3 regions of the Providencia alcalifaciens genome follow, and region 1 is predicted to be linked to each of the others. Evidence: predicted binding sites of a transcription regulator. Region 1 holds the regulator's gene; each other region holds the start of a gene.
What was found. Region 1 encodes LexA, which represses DNA repair genes until DNA is damaged. Its sites were predicted from a motif close to TNCTGTATGTACATACAGNA; they were not measured.
Positions count from the first base shown of each region.

Region 2: dinB (DNA polymerase IV) is a predicted target of LexA. The motif match lies at 4,098-4,117, and genes of this name have one in related genera.
Region 3: sulA (SOS-induced cell division inhibitor SulA) is a predicted target of LexA. The motif match lies at 4,303-4,322, and genes of this name have one in related genera.

Region 1 covers NZ_OU659204.1:470,240-476,740, reverse strand. Annotated here, with positions in the region: gene LDO73_RS02085 (fimbria/pilus outer membrane usher protein) at 1-790, opposite strand, end outside; gene LDO73_RS02080 (fimbrial protein) at 883-1,479, opposite strand; gene zur (zinc uptake transcriptional repressor Zur) at 2,447-2,980, shown strand; gene lexA (transcriptional repressor LexA) at 3,151-3,768, opposite strand; gene LDO73_RS02065 (diacylglycerol kinase) at 3,906-4,280, opposite strand; gene plsB (glycerol-3-phosphate 1-O-acyltransferase PlsB) at 4,405-6,501, shown strand, end outside.
Region 2 covers NZ_OU659204.1:971,889-978,389, forward strand. Annotated here, with positions in the region: gene nqrF (NADH:ubiquinone reductase (Na(+)-transporting) subunit F) at 1-390, shown strand, start outside; gene LDO73_RS04285 (FAD:protein FMN transferase) at 622-1,653, shown strand; gene nqrM ((Na+)-NQR maturation NqrM) at 1,670-1,897, shown strand; gene LDO73_RS04295 (hypothetical protein) at 2,047-2,427, opposite strand; gene LDO73_RS04300 (hypothetical protein) at 2,442-2,801, opposite strand; gene LDO73_RS04305 (glycerophosphodiester phosphodiesterase family protein) at 3,010-3,906, opposite strand; gene dinB (DNA polymerase IV) at 4,140-5,195, shown strand; gene pepD (beta-Ala-His dipeptidase) at 5,284-6,501, opposite strand, start outside.
Region 3 covers NZ_OU659204.1:1,364,979-1,371,479, reverse strand. Annotated here, with positions in the region: gene helD (DNA helicase IV) at 1-1,162, opposite strand, end outside; gene yccS (YccS family putative transporter) at 1,286-3,436, shown strand; gene LDO73_RS06000 (TfoX/Sxy family DNA transformation protein) at 3,503-4,105, opposite strand; gene sulA (SOS-induced cell division inhibitor SulA) at 4,340-4,906, shown strand; gene ompA (porin OmpA) at 5,261-6,322, shown strand; gene matP (macrodomain Ter protein MatP) at 6,440-6,501, opposite strand, start outside.

The DNA.
Region 1 (6,501 bases):
AACTCGCACCAACGTAACGAATACTGTCAAACAAGTTTGATGCTAAATATTGCTCCCCGAGTGTTAAACGCGCACTCAGTGAACGAATCGCTCTATAGGCGTATAATTGGTTCCAAGACCATGATTTGCTGCCTTTATTCAGCTCACCATTTTGAGTTTGCCAATCGGCACGCAAACGCCATGCACCGAAGTTTGCACCCATTGTCCCTGTGGCCGTCAGACCTGATTTCGTTCCTTTATCGCCGGTTTGTTTATTAACAACGCGTCCTGTCGCGTTATAGTCAATAAATGCACCCATGATCCCGTCATCCCAACGAGATGGTGGGTCCCAATCAGGGTCTGAGTACTCCATGTAGGCCTGAGGAATATTGAACTGTACAACGTTCTTTGCCAAATCGCCTTGAATGGTCATATCTGGAACTGAGCGAATATCCAAACATTTTCCATCATCTAGCCATTTGACTTGGCTATTCCACTCCTTTTTTAATCCCAATAATGCATAAATTTCAGGCGTAATACATGCCAACGAAACTTTGTCGTCGTAATTAGGATTAAAAAAGGTGATAGGTTGTTCCATAGAAACTTTAGCGCGGTTAACTTCAATCGCTAAAGAGTAATCCCCAGGGGGGACATAGTTGGCGTGAGAGAATTTACTGAAGTCGACGTTTTCTTTACCTTCAGAATCAATGAAGTCGGTGTTAAAATCAACGGCCTCTTCAGAGAATGCAACCATTGGCGTTAACATTAAAAGCATTAATTTTGTAATTAGATTTAGCTTCATGCTTTTCATTAACTATGCGCCTATACAAACAAACACAATGAAGACGGTATGAGAAATATGGCGTATGACTACGCCATATTATTCTCTATAGAAACTGACTATTATTGGTAAACAATTTTGAAGTTAGCTACAGTGTCAAAACGACCTGTTGTAGCTTTCTTAGTTGGATCTTCGTTACCTTTAACGTATGCAGCGAAGTGCAGAGTAGTTTGTGAACCGTCACCATTGTTTAACGCATAGCCGTCACCAGTACCTGGGAATGCTTTACCGAATTCAACAACTTTATCAGCGCCGTTAGTGATGATGATACCAGCGTTTTTAACTTTACCGCCTAAGCCCAGTAAGTCACCAGTGAAGCCTTGGAAACCATTTACTGTAGAACCAGTAAATGTGATTTTTGCGTTTTTGTAAGTTTCAGTAGAGCAGTTTTTCAGAACGATATCGAACGCTTTGCTGTCTGAACGGAATTGGTTAGAAGTCAGTTCGTGTAACGCGATTTCGCCGAATTCAACTAATTGCTTCAGGTTGTCAGCATCGATTGAACATGGAACGTCATTAATGAAACCAGTAAAACGGATTTCACCTTGTGAGCTTTCTACTGGTGCAGGAGGAGTTGCTGGATCAGCAGCTAAAGCAACACCAGAAACGCCAACACCTAAACCTAAAGCTAGAGTTAATGCTAATTTATTCAGTTTCATAAAAGTTTTCCTTTAAATGAGTAGGAACTGCTATTTCTCTTTTTTCTCTTTCCTGCTTTCATTGACGCAAAATTAAGTCTATTTACTTAAGTAGTGCACCCTTGAAAATTCCTCTAGCTTTCCTACTTGATGAATTTCATTCAGGTTAGAGATTTTTTTATATAAACGAGCTCCATCTCATTTATGTGATTTAAAAAACAAAACTCATTAAGCCAACATTCTCACTTCTAAATTAATTACTGAGTCATTCATTAATTAATTAAAATTGATATAGAACACTAAATGAATTCTGATAACTACCTTGTGATATTTTCTGATGTCAATTCTACATACGTGACATATGTTGTCAAAAATCACCCAAATAAAGCGTTGACTTGGTTTTTTATATCGACAAAGTGCATACAAACAACTTTTATCCACTGAGTGAGTACTTAAATCTGAAGAAATGATAAATTACTTAGAAAGATTTATATGAAGACTTCATTTTACATTTATAAAAATGTCTAAATATTGCAAAAAACCTATAAATATAAAAACCTATATTTATATTTAAATACAACTTAATAATCCAGACTGATGCAAATTTATTGAATTTAAATTCTGAAAATCGTATTTTTTTTACCCGTAATCGCTACATAACAAACGAGGCGTAAGATAAGTCTTAATTAAAATTAACGTCAAATAGTAACAATGAATTTCAATAATTGTTTTTATTTGGTTAAAATTAACACTCAATGATTAACTAAAATGCAGCAATTAATGATTTATTTAAAATAAAAAAAACCACCTTTTAAATAAGATATTCATTCTTTATTAACGTTACCTTTATTAAAGTTAAAATTGCGTATTCAATTTAGTAAAAAAACTGTTCATTTCATCACCACCATTTCAAACACAACAGAAATGGAAGTTATGGTAAACTAAACAGTAATAAAAACTTGAAGCTATCTAGGTGGGGCCAAACAAGATGAAAACAATCAGTGAAGATAAGCTGCTTACGACGGCCGAACGTATTTGCCAGTCTCGAGGCGTGCGTTTGACCCCACAAAGAGAGACTGTTTTGCGGTTAATTGCGCAGCAACACGGTGCGATCAGTGCTTATGATTTGCTAGATTTACTGCGTGAAATAGAGCCGCAGGCTAAGCCACCTACCGTTTATCGCGGTTTAGAATTCCTCATGGAACAAGGATTCATTCATAAAATTGAATCCACGAACAGCTATGTGGTTTGTCACCATGTCGATAATCCAAGCCATATTTCAGTGATGTTGATTTGTGATAATTGTGGCAATGTGACCGAAAGTGACTGCACGACTATCGAGCAAGCGATTAGCACACTAGCAGAAGAAAATCATTTTCATCTCAGGCATACGGTGGTAGAAAACCATGGCTTATGTCAGAAATGTTTTGAGATTTCCAATTGCCAAGATCATGAACACTGTGAGCATGACCATCACACTACAGTCAGTGCAAAAAACACAGTCAGTTCAAAAAAGAAGTGATATAGAAGAAATGGTATACAGGAAGTAAAAGAAAGGAAGCTATATAGCAATATGGAAGATGGCTATATATAAAGAAGTGCAATATGAACATAGTTATATATAGCTATATAAAGAAAGACTATTCAAAAAATAGAGATATTGAGTCTGCTGCCAGACTCAATCGCTCATCATCAATGCCAGTCACTGTTACGGATAACCCCAACAGCCAGACCTTCGATGGTAAAATTCTGTTCGCGTAAATCAACCACGATTGGTGCAAAATCAGAGTTTTCAGCAATAAGCTCAACACGATTGCCTTGTTGCTTAAAACGTTTAACAGTGACTTCATCTTCGATACGTGCCACAACAATTTGCCCATTATGGACATTCTGTGTTTTATGTACCGCAAGTAAATCACCATCCATAATACCGATATCTTTCATCGACATACCATTTACGCGTAATAAAAAGTCAGCGTGTGGTTTAAATAACTCTGGGTCGACTTGGTAATGGCTTTCAATATGTTCTTGTGCAAGCAATGGTTCGCCGGCAGCAACACGTCCAATCAGAGGAAGTCCTAAATCTTCAGGTTCCTCTTCTAACAACAGACGAATGCCTCTGGAAGCTCCAGAAACAATTTCAATTACCCCTTTACGAGCTAAGGCTTTTAAATGTTCTTCTGCCGCATTAGGCGAACGAAAACCCAAACTTGCTGCTATCTCAGCGCGTGTTGGTGGCATGCCAGTTTGCGAAATATGGTCACGCACCAGATCGTAAACTTGCTGTTGTCGAGCTGTCAGTGCTTTCATCCCGTTCCCCTGTTTGTTTATACAGTCAGACTGTGAGTATATACAGGTAAATGGGTATTGGGAACTGTTAAATTAGCCAAAATCTGCATTTGTTGATGAATTTCTGGCTTTTTATCTCTTTTACTATTTTTAGCCGATTAAACCGTAAAATAACGCGCCCATAAAACCGTTCCCCAGATAAACAGTGCCAATCCTATCGTGACGAACACAGCTGCGGAGCCAATATCTTTCGCTCGCCCAGATAATTCATGGTATTCACTGCCAATACGGTCAACAACCGCCTCAATTGCACTGTTAATTAACTCAACGATTGCGACTAACACGACTGAACCAATTAATAAAATTCTGTCAATTTGGCTAATATCCAAGTAAAAAGCTATAATTATCGCAATGATAGCAGCAACCGCTTCTTGACGGAATGCAGCTTCATTGACCCATGCTGCTTTTAAACCTTTAAGGGAGTATCCAGCCGCTTTGATGACCCGAGTGAGACCCTTAGTTTGACTTGCCATATTTTTTCCTTAATTTTTAAACAATAATCAACTTTTGCAGTCAAAGTGAATTATCGATAACAGATCTAAACGTTGCTTTCTGATATGATTGCGCAGCATTACTAACAAGAGGCTATAATCATTTATGTCACTATGGCGTAAAATATATTACAACACGTTGAATTTACCACTGAAATTATTGGTAAAAAGTAAACTAATCCCAACGGACCCGATAACAGAGTTGCAGCTTGACCCAAACAAGCCAACGCTGTACGTCTTGCCATATCACTCAAAGTCCGACCTTCTCACGCTTCGCCAACAATGCTTAGCGATTGGTTTACCTGATCCTCTCGTGGATAACGATATCAATGGCACCAAGCTCCCTGCCTATGTGTTTATTGATGATGGCCCACGCGTGTTCCGTTACTACTCCCCAGATCCACGTAAAGAGTCAGTAAAAATATTCCATGCGTATCTGGATTTGCATAAAAACAATCCAAATCTTGATATTCAAATGCTACCTGCATCCGTCATGTTTGGACGTGCGCCGGGTCGCGAAGGGCATAAGCCAGCCCCGTTAAAACTCTTAAACGGAGTGCAAAAATTCTTTGCAGTCCTGTGGTTAGGGCGCGATAGCTTTGTGCGTTTTTCTCCGAGCATTTCTCTTGGCCAGATGGCACAGGAGCATGGCACTGATACCATCATTGCCAATAAACTCGCTCGCGTAGCACGTATCCATTACTCTCGTCAGCGTTTAGCTGCAGTCGGGCCAAAACTGCCTGCACGTTATGAGCTATTTAATAAGCTGCTATCCTCTAAAGCCATTGAAAAAGCGGTTGAAGACGAAGCTCGCAGTAAAAAAATTCCATTACAAAAAGCCCAGCAAAATGCCGTGGCGATGATGGAAGAAATTGCCGCCAACTTCTCTTATGAAGCTGTGCGACTGACTGACCGCGTACTGGGCTGGACATGGAACCGCTTATACCAAGGGATCAACGTTCAACATGCTGAGCGCGTTCGCCAGCTGGCACAAGATGGTCACGAAATTGTGTATGTACCCTCTCACCGTAGCCATATGGACTACCTGCTGCTCTCTTATGTGCTGTATCACCAAGGTCTGGTGCCACCACACATTGCGGCGGGTATTAACCTCAATTTTTGGCCAGCCGGCCCGATTTTCCGCCGTTTAGGCGCATTCTTTATTCGCCGTACGTTCAAAGGCAATAAACTCTATTCCACTATATTTCGCGAATACCTCAGTGAGCTATTTGCTCGCGGCTATTCGATTGAATACTTTGTGGAAGGTGGTCGTTCACGTACAGGTCGCTTACTGGAGCCGAAAACGGGTACCTTGTCGATGACCCTACAAGCGATGCTACGCGGAGACTCTCGCCCTATCACTATTGTCCCTATCTATATTGGTTACGAACATGTGATGGAAGTGGGAACTTACGCGAAAGAGCTGCGTGGAGCGGAAAAAGAGAAAGAAGGCTTCTTCTCCATGGTGCGTGGTCTGCGTAAACTGCGTAATTTAGGTCAAGGCTATGTGAACTTTGGGCAGCCAATTTCACTGACCCAATACTTAAATAACCGCGTGCCAAATTGGCGTGAATCTATTGACCCAATTGAGCCACAGCGCCCAAGCTGGTTAAACCCAACCGTCAGCAGCTTAGCCGATAACATTATGGTGAATATCAATAATGCGGCAGCCGCCAACGCGATTAACTTATGTTCAACGGCACTGTTGGCGTCACGTCAGCGCTCGCTCACCCGTGAACAACTGCTTGAGCAAATAGAGTGCTATCTGCAGCTACTGCGCAATGTGCCTTACACTGCCGATGCAACCACGCCGAACAAAACAGCTGAAGAGCTTCTTGAACACGCTTTGCAGATGAATAAGTTTGAAGTCGAAAAAGACAGTATGGGGGATATTATTATTCTGCCACGCGAAAATGCCGTCTTGATGACCTATTACCGTAACAATATTCATCACTTACTGGTTCTGCCTTCGCTTATCGCTAGCATTGTGCTGCACCATGAGCGCATTAGCCGTGACGCTATCCACCAGCAAGTTGCGCTGATTTATCCATTCCTGAAAGCTGAACTGTTTATGCGTTATGACGCAAACGCGCTCACGGAAACGGTGGATACATTGATTGATGAGCTGAACAGCCAACAACTGATCTGCGTGAAAGATGAGAATATGGTGGTGCTAAATCCTCGCCGTATCCGTCCTTTACAG
Region 2 (6,501 bases), 500 kb from region 1:
GGTGGTGGTGCGGGTATGGCACCGATGCGTTCCCACATTTTCGACCAATTACGACGTTTAGATTCTAAGCGTAAGATCAGTTTCTGGTATGGTGCACGTTCTAAACGTGAAATGTTCTATACCGAAGATTTTGACCAGTTAGCCGCAGAGCATGACAACTTTACATGGAATGTTGCACTTTCTGACGCTTTGCCTGAAGATAATTGGGACGGTTACACAGGATTTATTCATAATGTCCTGTATGAAAACTACCTCAAAAATCACCCAGCGCCAGAAGATTGTGAGTTCTATATGTGTGGGCCTCCGGTCATGAACGCTGCAGTCATTAAGATGTTAAAAGACCTCGGTGTTGAGGACGAAAACATCTTACTGGATGATTTTGGTGGCTGATTAATTGCTGTAAATTATCTATTAAGCGCTCAGGAAACTGGGCGCTTGTTGATTAAAAAGAGGAAAAAATGGGTTTTTTTCCTCTTTTTGGTTGTAAACTGTGAATCGCCAAATAGGCAATTCAATTTTTAAACGTGAGTATTCTCTAGATTTGTGAATGTTGAGTTTGTTAGACGTCTCAGCACCTACTCTTTCTCTAGTGGGCGCTTACAATTAACGCTGAGAAAATTTATGCTAAACAGAAAAGTATTTGCTCCTGTGCTGCTATTCGCAGCCACTCTCCTTCTTGCCGCATGTGGTGGACCTGAACAAAAAAATCTTCAGGGACAAACCATGGGAACCTATTATTCTGTTAAGTTCGTGGCAGACTCTTCAGAGCCTTCATCGGAAGCTATCCAAGCCGAAATAGACAAGCGTTTGGAAGAAGTGAACGACCAAATGTCGACCTATCGTCCAGGTTCTGAATTAAGTCGCTTCAATCAATCCAATGAAGTTAATGTGCCATTCCCTGTTTCTGCTGCGACGGCCAAAGTGGTCAGTAAAGCTATTGAGATTAATAAATTAACGGATGGCGGTCTGGATGTCACCGTTGGCCCACTGGTTAATCTGTGGGGGTTTGGTCCAGAGGGACGAGTCACAAAAGCGCCGACAGACGAAGAGCTTGAAAAACGTCGCGCATGGGTGGGTATCGATAAGCTCTCTGTACAAGACAACAACTTAATCAAAACCATTCCTGAGCTGTATGTTGATTTATCTTCCATCGCTAAAGGTTATGGTGTTGATGTGGTGGCTGAATATTTAGAGTCCATCGGTATCAATGATTATATGGTTGATATTGGTGGTGAAGTCCGTACAAAAGGTAAAAATGGCAAAGAGACACCATGGCGTATTGCGATTGAAAAACCTGCAACGGATGGTGTGAGTCAAACGGCACAGGAAATTATCGAGCCGGGAGATTTATCTATCGCCACTTCAGGGGATTATCGTAACTATTTTGAACAAAATGGTGTGCATTTCTCTCATACGATTGATCCCAAAACAGGTAAGCCAATTTCCCACAATTTAGTCTCAATTACGGTATTAGCCGACGATTGCATGAGTGCGGATGGGCTATCAACAGGCTTCAATGTGATGGGGCCAGAAGCGGGTCTCGCACTTGCTGAAAAAATGAATATTCCTGTTTTTATGATTGTGAAGACAGATAAAGGCTTTGAAGAGCGTTACACTAAAGCATTCGAGCCATTTTTACAGAAAAAACAGTAACTAGGAGGAACGCAGAATGTTGAATGTTTTTCTTGCAGCCTTTGCCTTATTTTTGTTGGCATTTCTAGGAATGTCTCTTGGTTATATTATCAAGCGTAAAAGTATCCAAGGTAGTTGCGGCGGTTTAAGTAGCATTGGGGTAGAGAAAGTGTGTGACTGCCCCGAGCCTTGCGATGCGCGTAAAAAACGTATGGCACGCGAAGAAGCACGCCAAAAAATGCTAGAGAAAAACCGCATCATTTAAGTTAAAAATAGATATTCATGCCTTAGCTGATTGGATATTGGCTAAGGCAAAATCATATAGTAATACAACATGATTTAAACAATTAGAAACGTTCTAGTCATTCATTATGGATAAATATGACTAATAATATTGTATGCGAGTAGTCTATTTTAGTTTTTACCGTGATCTTGTATGATATCCGTAGAGCATGATCTTCCTGATGCAAAATTAGTGAATAAACGTTTGGATTCGCCATTAAGGCGCAAGATGACTTTATGGTGATCTTCTGGCTTTATTGAACAAGAAAAGCCAATTGCGGATCTCAATTTTTCGCCTGACTTAGTTATAAAATGAACCACCCAGTAATTTGGTCCTTCAACTCGGTAATAAAAGGATGTTGCTTCAGGAATAATTTGCTTATCTTTAACATCATATAAATACATCTGCTTTGTAGGAATATTAGAGGTTATTTCATCAGTAAGAATTAAAACGCTCTCTAAGTCTTCCCCCCAAAAATTTTCAAATCCTATTTGGCAACGCTCTATAGTCATTATTTACCTCCTATTTAAACTGTGTACATTTCTTTTGAACATGAAATAGAAACTGGGTAATTAACAAACATGCTTTTAGTATTACCGTTAAAACTAATAGTAACTTTACCATTATCTCTATCATTTATTTTGCAAAGTAAATAATCGCCACTACTCCATTTCATTCCTGAAACTGTCGTTATATTCCCCTTCCAGTGACTATTCTCTGTTGTGGAAAATGTAAATTCAGCGGAATCAATAAGTGTTTTTCCATTCGCTACATTATAAAAAATAAATGCATTTTCATATTCATTGCCATTATTTTGAAAAATAATTTCTATTTTTTTTATATCTTCATTCCACATGTTCTCAATTGATAAGATACCTTTTGACATAGCCAAATTTTTTCCTCTATGAATAGTTGGATTTTAAATATCATGGCATTTTTAATTGATAGTGTAATTAATGTTGAATGTTATTAACTATTAAAAAAGGGAGAAAGATAAGATGGAGAAATGTATGTATAGAAAAGAGAAATAATAAAAATAAGCTACTTAAATTGAATAAATCATTATCAAAATAAAGTAGCCTAATAATTAGTGTTTATTTTTTGAAAGCTTTTGGTGAATCAACCATAACGGCATCAGCACCAATTTCTTTAGCTAGTTGATAATCAATATCGTTATTTACACCAAATACAATGATGTAAGCGTTGCCATTTTTTCTAAAGCAGTCGATAGCTTCTTTATCCCATGAGAGCGTTGCAGGGGAACGTGCTTCACCAAGGGTATATTTCTCAACGACTTCAACTTTACGATGCAGCTCAAAACCATACCAGCGAGTCGCAGATTTATCATTCTCCAGCGTACATTGATGGCTCATTACACTGTTTGCGAGCATAGTGCGAGTTTCATCACGGCTTTCAAATAACTGCAACTGAGTAGAAAGAGGCTTAAGCGCTTTTAAAAATGCGTCGTTAGTGGAATAAAAACGGACTTGGTTAAATGTGTTGGTTTTATTCAGTAATGCCACAATAGCTTGAGCTTGAACATTAGGATCAGCGTCTGGCGATTTTAAGTCGATATAAAAAATCGTATCGGGGTATTTTTTTAAAACATCTTCTAGTGTGACGATAGTGGTTTGCGCAGCGGGCAGTTGCTGGTTATTTTTCTGATTAAATTTATACGCCGCATTTATCTGGCTTAATTGTTTGGCGGAATAATCAGAAATAACACCGCTTTTATCCGTTAAAGCATCTAAATCACTCGGGCGATACAGAACTAATTGATTATCTTTACTGAGCTGAACAGTTAACCAAATTGCATCAGCTTTATTGCTTTTGGCTTGTTCGATTGCATAAAGGGTATTTTCAGGGGCATCTGCGGTACCCGCGCGGTGTGCCACAATCTGCGGCATTAATGCGGAAGCGGATTGGCTAACCAAAAGCAGTAAGCCTATCGCGGCGGATTTTTTGAACACTGACGTTGATATAATTTGCATTTGTATAATCCATAATAATAGAAAATTCAATGAACTAACATGAGATTGACCGAGTGGTTGTTGTAATATGTTTCATCCGTTTTGTAAGCAATGAGCCTATAAATTAGGAGTAACTTTTTACTTTTTCGGTTATTTACAGTATTTCAGGAATACATTTCAAACAGATGAATAAGTTGCATGGCTAATAAAACAACTGTATATTTACTCAGTAATTATTGGTTGAGGTGGCTATCATGCGTAAAATTATTCATATTGATATGGATTGCTTTTTTGCAGCGATAGAGATGCGTGATGACCCCAATTTGCGCAATATTCCACTGGCTGTCGGAGGAAGTGCAGACCGGCGCGGTGTGTTGAGTACCGCAAATTATGAAGCAAGACGCTATGGTGTTCACAGCGCAATGTCGACGGCATTGGCATTGAAATTATGCCCGCATCTGAAAGTCGTACCCGGTCGTATGGCGGTCTATAAAGAAGTTTCCCATCATATTCGCCAAATATTTGCACGCTATACCGATCTTATTGAGCCGTTATCTCTCGATGAGGCTTTTTTGGATGTGACTGATTGCCAGCAACTTCACGGTTCGGCCACTCTCATCGCCGAAGCTATCCGCCAGCAAATTTTTGATGAACTGCAACTCACTGCTTCTGCGGGAATTGCTCCGATTAAATTCCTCGCCAAGATTGCCTCTGATATGAATAAACCCAATGGGCAATTTGTGATCACGCCACAGGAATTGCCAGCGTTTATTGCCACACTGCCATTAAAAAAGATCCCCGGCGTTGGAAAAGTAACAGCGCAAAAACTTGCGGACATGGGGTTATTAACCTGTGCAGATGTTCAGTGCTATGACATGTTGGCATTGGTAAAGAGTATGGGGAAATTTGGACAGGCGTTATGGGAGCGCTGTCATGGCATTGATGAGCGGGCAGTGAATCCTGAACGCTTACGTAAATCTGTTGGAGTAGAGCGCACACTCGCTAAAGATATTCATCAATGGGATGAGTGTTTGCCTTTACTCGATACTTTATACGATGAGCTACATTTTCGCTTAGAGAAAGTGAAGCCAGATCTGCGTATTGCTCGCCAAGGTGTGAAATTAAAATTTGAGGATTTTCAGCAAACGACGCAAGAACATGTTTATCCCATTATTGATAAACATGATCTCATTCAGCTAGCAAAACAGGCTTGGGAAAATCGACGAGCAGGGCGAGGTGTCAGATTAGTTGGCTTGCATGTGACATTGCAAAATCCGCAAATTGAAAGGCAGCTTTCATTACTTTTATAGGCTAAAAAATACGAAATAAAAAATAGGGTCATAAACTGTAGTTTATGACCCTATTTTTTAGCTTAAAGTCTACTTAGTCTTTTACTACTTAGTTTTTCACTGGGATAGCTTTTAAGATAGCAGTTAACAGTGTCCAGTATTGACCCACGCTCTCAATGTGAACGCGCTCATCTGGTGAGTGTGCACCACGGATGGTTGGTCCAATGGATACCATATCCATTAATGGATAAGGCTTTTTGAACAGACCACATTCAAGACCCGCATGGATAACCATGATGTTTGGAATTTTACCAAACAGTTTTTGGTAAGTGTCGCTAACAATATGCATGACTGGTGAGTCTGCATCTGGTTGCCAACCTGGGTATCCACCTTCTGCACGGTGCTGAGCTTTCGCCAGTTTTGTCAGTGATGTCAGCATGTTAACTACGTAATTTTTACCTGAATCGATCAGTGAACGGATTAAGAAGATAACTTCCGCTTTGTCTTCGGTCATTTTTACAACGCCTTCGTTCAGCGAAGTTTCCACAACCCCTTTCACCACATCACTCATACGGATAACACCACTTGGCGCAGAGTTCAGGAAGAAAACTAAACGTTGTTGGCAATCATCAGTCAGGGCTTTTAAATCACTCGTCGTTTCATCTAAGAGTAAAACTAAGTTAGGTTCTACAGCGGCTAATTCATTTTGCAGAATGCCTTCATAGCGAGTTCTTAGTGTGGTTAATTCAGCCACTTTATCAGCCGGTACTGCGATAGTAGCATGGCCTTCGCGTGGAATTGCGTTACGCAGTGTACCACCAGTGAATTCCAGTAGTTTTAAGCTTAAGTCTTCAGCGTGACCCGCTAAGAAACGTGCTAACAGTTTGTTTGCATTACCTAAACCTAAATGAATGTCGCCACCAGAGTGACCGCCTTTAAGGCCTTTTAAGGTCATGGTGAAGGTTTTATAACCTTGTGGTAATGCTTCACGGGTTAAATCAAATGTGGCCGTGAAATCAACGCCACCTGCGCAACCCATGTAAATTTCGCCTTCTTCTTCTGAATCGGTGTTGATCAGAATATCAGCTTGTAACCAGTTTGGTTGTAAACCGAAAGCGCCGTCCATGCCAGTTTCTTCGGTCATGGTCAGTAACACTTCCAGTGGGCCGTGTTCAACGCTGTCATCCGCTAATACCGCTAATGCGGATGCCATACCGATGCCGTTATCTGCGCCTAATGTTGTGCCTTCGGCAGTGATCCACTCACCATTAATATAAGGGCGGATAGGATCTTTAGTGAAATCGTGCTCTGTGTCGTTATTTTTTTG
Region 3 (6,501 bases), 890 kb from region 1:
GTTTTTGGAATAACGCACGAATTTCTTCCCGTGTATTATCAATCATCTCTTTTTGGCTGCCGCCGTGAGAGCGGATCAAATTCAACCAGCGTTCCAGTCGAATGACCACTTTGCGACTAATTTTTTCATCATTCCAAAACTCACCGTCAGGAATATTCCACTGCAATTCTTCTGATAGCCACTCTCTCCAACCTTTCGCTTGGGCTTTTTTACTGGAGCACTGCACTCGCCATTCATTCAACAAGAGAGATTGGCGTTTTTCGGTATCCGACTCTAACGTACTAATTACCGGTGACTTATTGCTACCCTCGCGGATAATCTGCAACGCAAGTGCGTGAAATGTCTTCGCCTCAATCTCTTTTTGTTGTAAACGAGATTGAATTCGCTCATTCATCTCTTCCGCGGCTTTACGTCCAAACGCCAATAATAAAATTTGCTCAGGTTTAGCCAGCTCCCTTAATAGAAGCCATCCTGCCCTTGCAACCAGTACCGATGTTTTTCCGCTACCCGCTCCCGCTAAAACTAAAACATTTTCTTCACCATTAATGACTGATAATGATTGAGAGTCATTTAATGGGGAGGATTCAATATGTTGGAAAAAATCATCGTAGCGCGTTAAAACTGACTGGCACCAATTTTGGTTATTTTGCTTGCGGCATTGTTCACTATTCGTTAGCCACTGCCTGCAAAATTGGTAATGTGCGGCGCAGCTTTCAAATAAAGGCATTCGAACAAGAGGTAAAGGAAGTGATGAAAATTGCTGAGTGATCCTTTCTTTTATCGATTGTAAACTACGTAAACTTAACCATGCATCTTGCTGAGTTTGTTGTAAAATCGACTGAGTTAAAGATGTCAATACTTGAGCACTGACCTCGCTCATTTCAACGCTCCATTGCTGCCATTTTTCATTCAAAAAATGGTAGAAACGCTGAGTTTGTTTCCACTCTGTACCGTGCAAACGAACGACTTGTTCATCTAAAACTTCAAATTCCAACTCCCCCCAGACGATCCCACGCTTACAGCGAATATCGATTAGCTCATTGAAGGGAATAAGATATTGATGGTTTTCACCACTAACTTCGATGCCTGCATTAAGTAAGCGAACCCGATTATAGGGATGCTGAGCCAGGCGCTGTCCAATCTGTGTCGATTTCAGTTCCATACGTTCTGCACCTGTGTGAATCATTCGTGAAAATAATCAAAGCATAATTGCTAATAGTTTTTTATTCTAGATAAACACGTTATTCTATATAGATAAGGATTTGTCTTACCACTGAGGTACTTTGTGCTAACGCTGCTAACCAGTTATCGTCGTGTGCTCTATAACAGCCATATTTTATATTATATCCGAATCTTAATTGCGCTGACAGGCACAACCTTGGTTCCATGGCTTTTAGGCTTAGAGCCTAAAGTCACGATCCCTTTAACTCTGGGCGTTGTCGCTGCCGCACTCACTGACTTAGATGATAGATTGACTGGCAGAATAAAAAATTTAATTATCACTTTATTCTGTTTTTTAATTGCTTCAGTCTCTATTGAGTTACTTTTTCCTTACCCTATTTTATTCTTTTTTGGGTTAGCATTCTCAACCTGTGGTTTTATCTTACTTGGTGCATTAGGGCAACGTTATGCCACTATCGCTTTTGGTGCTCTGCTAATTGCAATATACACCATGCTTGGCGTACCTATTTTTGATACTTGGTACATCCAGCCTGCGCTGTTATTAACTGGTGCGATTTGGTACAACATTCTCACTCTCATTGGGCATATCCTTTTCCCTGTTCGCCCACTACAAGATGCTATTACGCAATGTTATCAGCAGCTTTCAGCTTATCTTGATGCAAAAGCAAACTTATTTGATCCTGACCTTGAAGATGACTATCAGCAATCAGTCTATGATTTAGCCTTAGTAAACAGTACATTAGTCAGTACAATGAATCAGGCAAAAATATCGCTACTCAGTCGATTGAAAGGCGACAGAGGCCAGCGAGGCACGCGTAATACATTGCAATATTACTTTGTCGCTCAAGACATTCATGAACGAGCTAGTTCATCACATATTCAATATCAACAGCTTAGCCGTCGTTTACGTCATTGTGATATTTTATTTCGCTTTCAACGCTTATTAACCATGCAAGCCAGAGCCTGCCAGCAGGTCGCCCAATCCGTGTTATGGCGTAAACAGTATCAACATAATCCACGCTTTGAACGCACGTTTACGTATATTGAAAACTCCTTGCAGCTACTCCAGCAACAATCTCCTGAATTGCATGAAATCAAAGCATTACGAAATTTGCTAAAAAATCTCAAAGGAATTGATGTCCAACTAAAAGGCTTAAGCTTAGGTCAAGCGTCGTGGCAGCAAAATAATAAGCAAATTGAACAATTATCTGATGAATCCGTCTCGGGTATTCGCGATGTATTTGCCCGTTTCAAACATCATTTAACTCCAAAGTCCTCGCTGTTTCGTCATGCCGTCAGAATGTCAGCCTTGCTTTGTACTGGGTATTTGATAATTCAATTATTTGATTTGGAACGTGGTTATTGGATTTTACTCACTAGCTTATTTGTTTGCCAACCCAACTATAATGCGACCAAGCGCCGCCTAGCATTGCGTATTACTGGTACTTTGTTAGGGATCGCCATTGGCTTACCTTTGCTCAATATCGTGCCATCCATTGAGGGGCAACTCACCCTGATCGTGATCACCGGGCTTCTGTTCTTCATGTTCCGTAGCAGCCAATATGCACAAGCAACACTGTTTATTACATTACTGGTCCTATTTTGCTTCAATTTACTCGGTGAAGGTTTCGAAGTCGCATTACCTAGAATTATTGACACTCTAATAGGCTGTTTTATTGCATTACTTGCCGTCAGTTTTATTTGGCCTGACTGGAAATTTCGACAATTACCGCAAGTGGTGCAGAAAACGATGGATAGTAACTGCCGTTATTTAGATGCTATTTTGCAGCAATATTATCAAGGTAAAGATAATAGCTTGGAGTACCGTGTTGCGAGGCGTGATGCCCACAATAATGATGCAGAGTTTGCTTCAATTGTCTCAAATATGGCATCGGATCCTAAGTCATACCAAATCACGCAGGAGCAAGCATTCCGCTTATTGTGTTTAAACCATACATTGCTGAGCTATATCTCTGCGCTCGGAGCCCATCGAGAGCAGATGCAAAACGAAGCGAATCTCGCTTTATTAAATGATGCAATCTGCTATATCGAATCATCTATTCAAGTCACATCCTTAGACCCCGCAATTATTGACGAAAAGTCAGAGCGTCTAAGAGTGAGTTTACTAAATCGCATTGACCACGCATCCAGTGATGACGATGAAAAAACAGTCTTGATCATGGAACAGACTAAATTACTGGTTGAATTAATACCTGAAATAAAATCAATGATTAAACAGATTAGCTTGTTATAAAATAAACTGATGAGCGGGCATTAAAACCTATAAATGGCCATGCCCGCTTATTTGAAAGAATGAAAATTAGTTCATGCTATTAAACCAGTTAATGAGCTCCTGCCGAGTTCGTAAAGGTAATACTTCACTATGGCAACCCTCAATAGCCGCAGCCAATCCAATCAACTGTTTTACGCTTGGTATCAGCTTCCCATGTTGTTTTAGTTTCAAGAAGCACGCTTTAGCGCCAATCATAATGAGGTCTTCAGCATGGAAAATCCCAATTTTCCCAAGAGCCCTCTCCATTGCCATATTCATATTTGGCAAGTCCTTGATACGTACCGCCGCCGACTCTCTTTGTTGAGTTTCTTCCATGGCTGAACGATAAGCTAATTCAATGATGTGACTCAATATTGATGGGTCACACCATGCCTCTTCCGGGAGTTTGTAATAGCGCATCTCTAGAGGTATGCCCCTTTTACTGTATACCAACCGCTCAAAACCAACTGATTCAAAATAGCTACGAGAAAATAGGCATCCACGAACATAAAATTGCCCATCCAGTGCCAACCCCACAAGTGCATTATCAATACACAAACAGTATCCACCGAAATGGTTTTTCTTTTTTAGTACTCCAAATTGACCCAAAATTTGCTGTAAAAGGGAACTTCTTTCATTTTGTAATGACACTTTTCCATCTCCTTATGTATAAAAAAAATACAATCGTCCTTGAGGTTCAAGCAATAAAAAAACAACTGTTTTTACATATAATTATGTTTAATCGATTTTAAAGTTTCAGTTAAAAATGCCAAGTATAACTCGCATAAAAACCACAAAGTTGCGAAGCGCTTTGTAAAAATAGCCTTGATATTGTATAAATATACAGTTACTGTATGTTCATACAGCATTATGGCGAGGTGAATTATGAGTATCTATTCTTGGAACAATACAGCAGAACATTCTCTTAATCATTTTACTAATGATAGCTTCACGCATGACCGTCTTACACATAGCAATTTAAGCAATGCAACCTCAACAGTGAGTTTTGCAAATAGCTCAATGCAACAAGGTATGGTGAGCGAGTTAGTTTATAACGAACAACACCCAATTATGGATTACATCTTGCTACCCATGTTGCGCCAGTTCGGTATTCAATCACGTTGGCTATTATGGCTGAGCCCAGATAAAAAACTGAGTAAACATTGGTTAGAACAAGCTGGTTTACCCGTCAATAAAATCATGCAACTTAACCAAGTTAATTCAATTACAACCATTGATGCCATGGAAAAAGCATTAAGAAGTGGTAATTACAGCGTCGTATTAGGATGGTTGCCAGAAATAAACGAGCAAGATTTTATTCTTTTACAAAATGCGGCAGAAGTAGGTCATTCAATGGGGTTCATTATGAGACCAGAAAAAACATATAATACAAGTTCAGCGGATATTAGACATCAAAACCTTTTAAAGATTCACGCCAATAACATTCACTAAACAATAATAAGATTTTTCTTACGAAATTTTACATTCATGAAGATAATTATAAAAATAAACATTTAAATTCTGTAAAAACAATAAGATACATTTATTAACAGCAAAATGGGTAATATATTTATCTCTCTGATTTCAACGGTAAAAAAAGACTTTTTTTAACCTTTATTGCTTACCATACTTGTATCTTTTGGAGTTCGTTGTAGACTTTAGCCTGTTAAGCTTATGACATTATTTTTTTACTTTTCGTAAATTTTTGTGGATAATGTCAGCTGAACCTAGCAATTAAATTGAACCAATGGCAAATAATAAGGCTCACGAAGCCAAGCCAATATTGGATGATAACGAGGCGTAAAAATGAAAAAGACAGCTATCGCGGTAGCAGTGGCAGTAGCAGCGTTTGCAACTGTTGCACAAGCAGCTCCAAAAGATAACACTTGGTACACTGGTGGTAAATTAGGTTGGTCTCACTACGAGCACGCTAAATTTACTGATAGCAACGATGAGACCGTTGGTACTGGTAAAAAAACTCGTGACCAATTAGGTGCGGGTCTGTACGCAGGTTACCAATACAACCAGTACATGGGCTTCGAAATGGGCTACGACTGGTTTGGTAAAATGAAGTACAAAGGTGAAAACCCAGGTAGCGTTTCTTCAATGGGTGTTTCACTGACTACTAAACTGAGCTATCCAATCATGGAAGACTTAGACGTTTACACTCGTCTGGGTGGTATGGTTTACCGTACAGAAGCTAAAGTTAACGACCTTGGTAAAGATACTGACACTGGCGTTTCTCCAGTTTACGCACTGGGTCTTGAGTATGCTATCACTCCAGAATTAGCGACTCGTTTAGACTACCAGTGGGTTAGCCGCATGGGTGACAAAGACAACATCGGTGTTAGCCCAGACAACGGCATGCTGAGCGTTGGTCTTGCATACCGTTTCGGTCAAGAAGCAGCTCCAGTTGTTGCTCCAGCAGTAGTTGCTGAGCCAGCAGCTCCAGTTGTTGAAAACAAACGCTTCACTCTGCGTTCAGACGTTCTGTTTAACTTCAACAAAGCATCTCTGAAACCAGAAGGTCAGCAAGCACTGAACGAACTGTACAACGAACTGAGCAACATCGACCCAACTCAAGGTCGCGTGCTGGTAGTTGGTTTCACAGACCGTATCGGTTCACAAAACTACAACCTGCCACTGTCACAAAAACGTGCTCAGTCAGTAGTAGATTATTTAGTTGCTAAAGGCGTTCCAGCAAGCGCAATCGCTGCTGAAGGTCGTGGTAAAGAAGATCCAGTAACTGGTAACAAATGTGACGCAGTTAAAGGCCGTGCAGCTCTGATCGAGTGTTTAGCGCCAGACCGTCGCGTTGAAATCGAAATTCAAGGTACAACTGAAGTTGTAGCTCAACCAGGCGCTTAATTTATAGCCCTAGTTTGAATTTTGAGCTGAATATAAAAAGCCCCAATTTATTGGGGCTTTTTTTCATCCTCAGAAAGAAAGACCGTCACAGTAATCTATTTGGCCAACTATAGATCGTTACTCTTTCTCCGACTTACCTAATATAGCTTGAAGATCATGCTTCAATAAACTCATTTGGC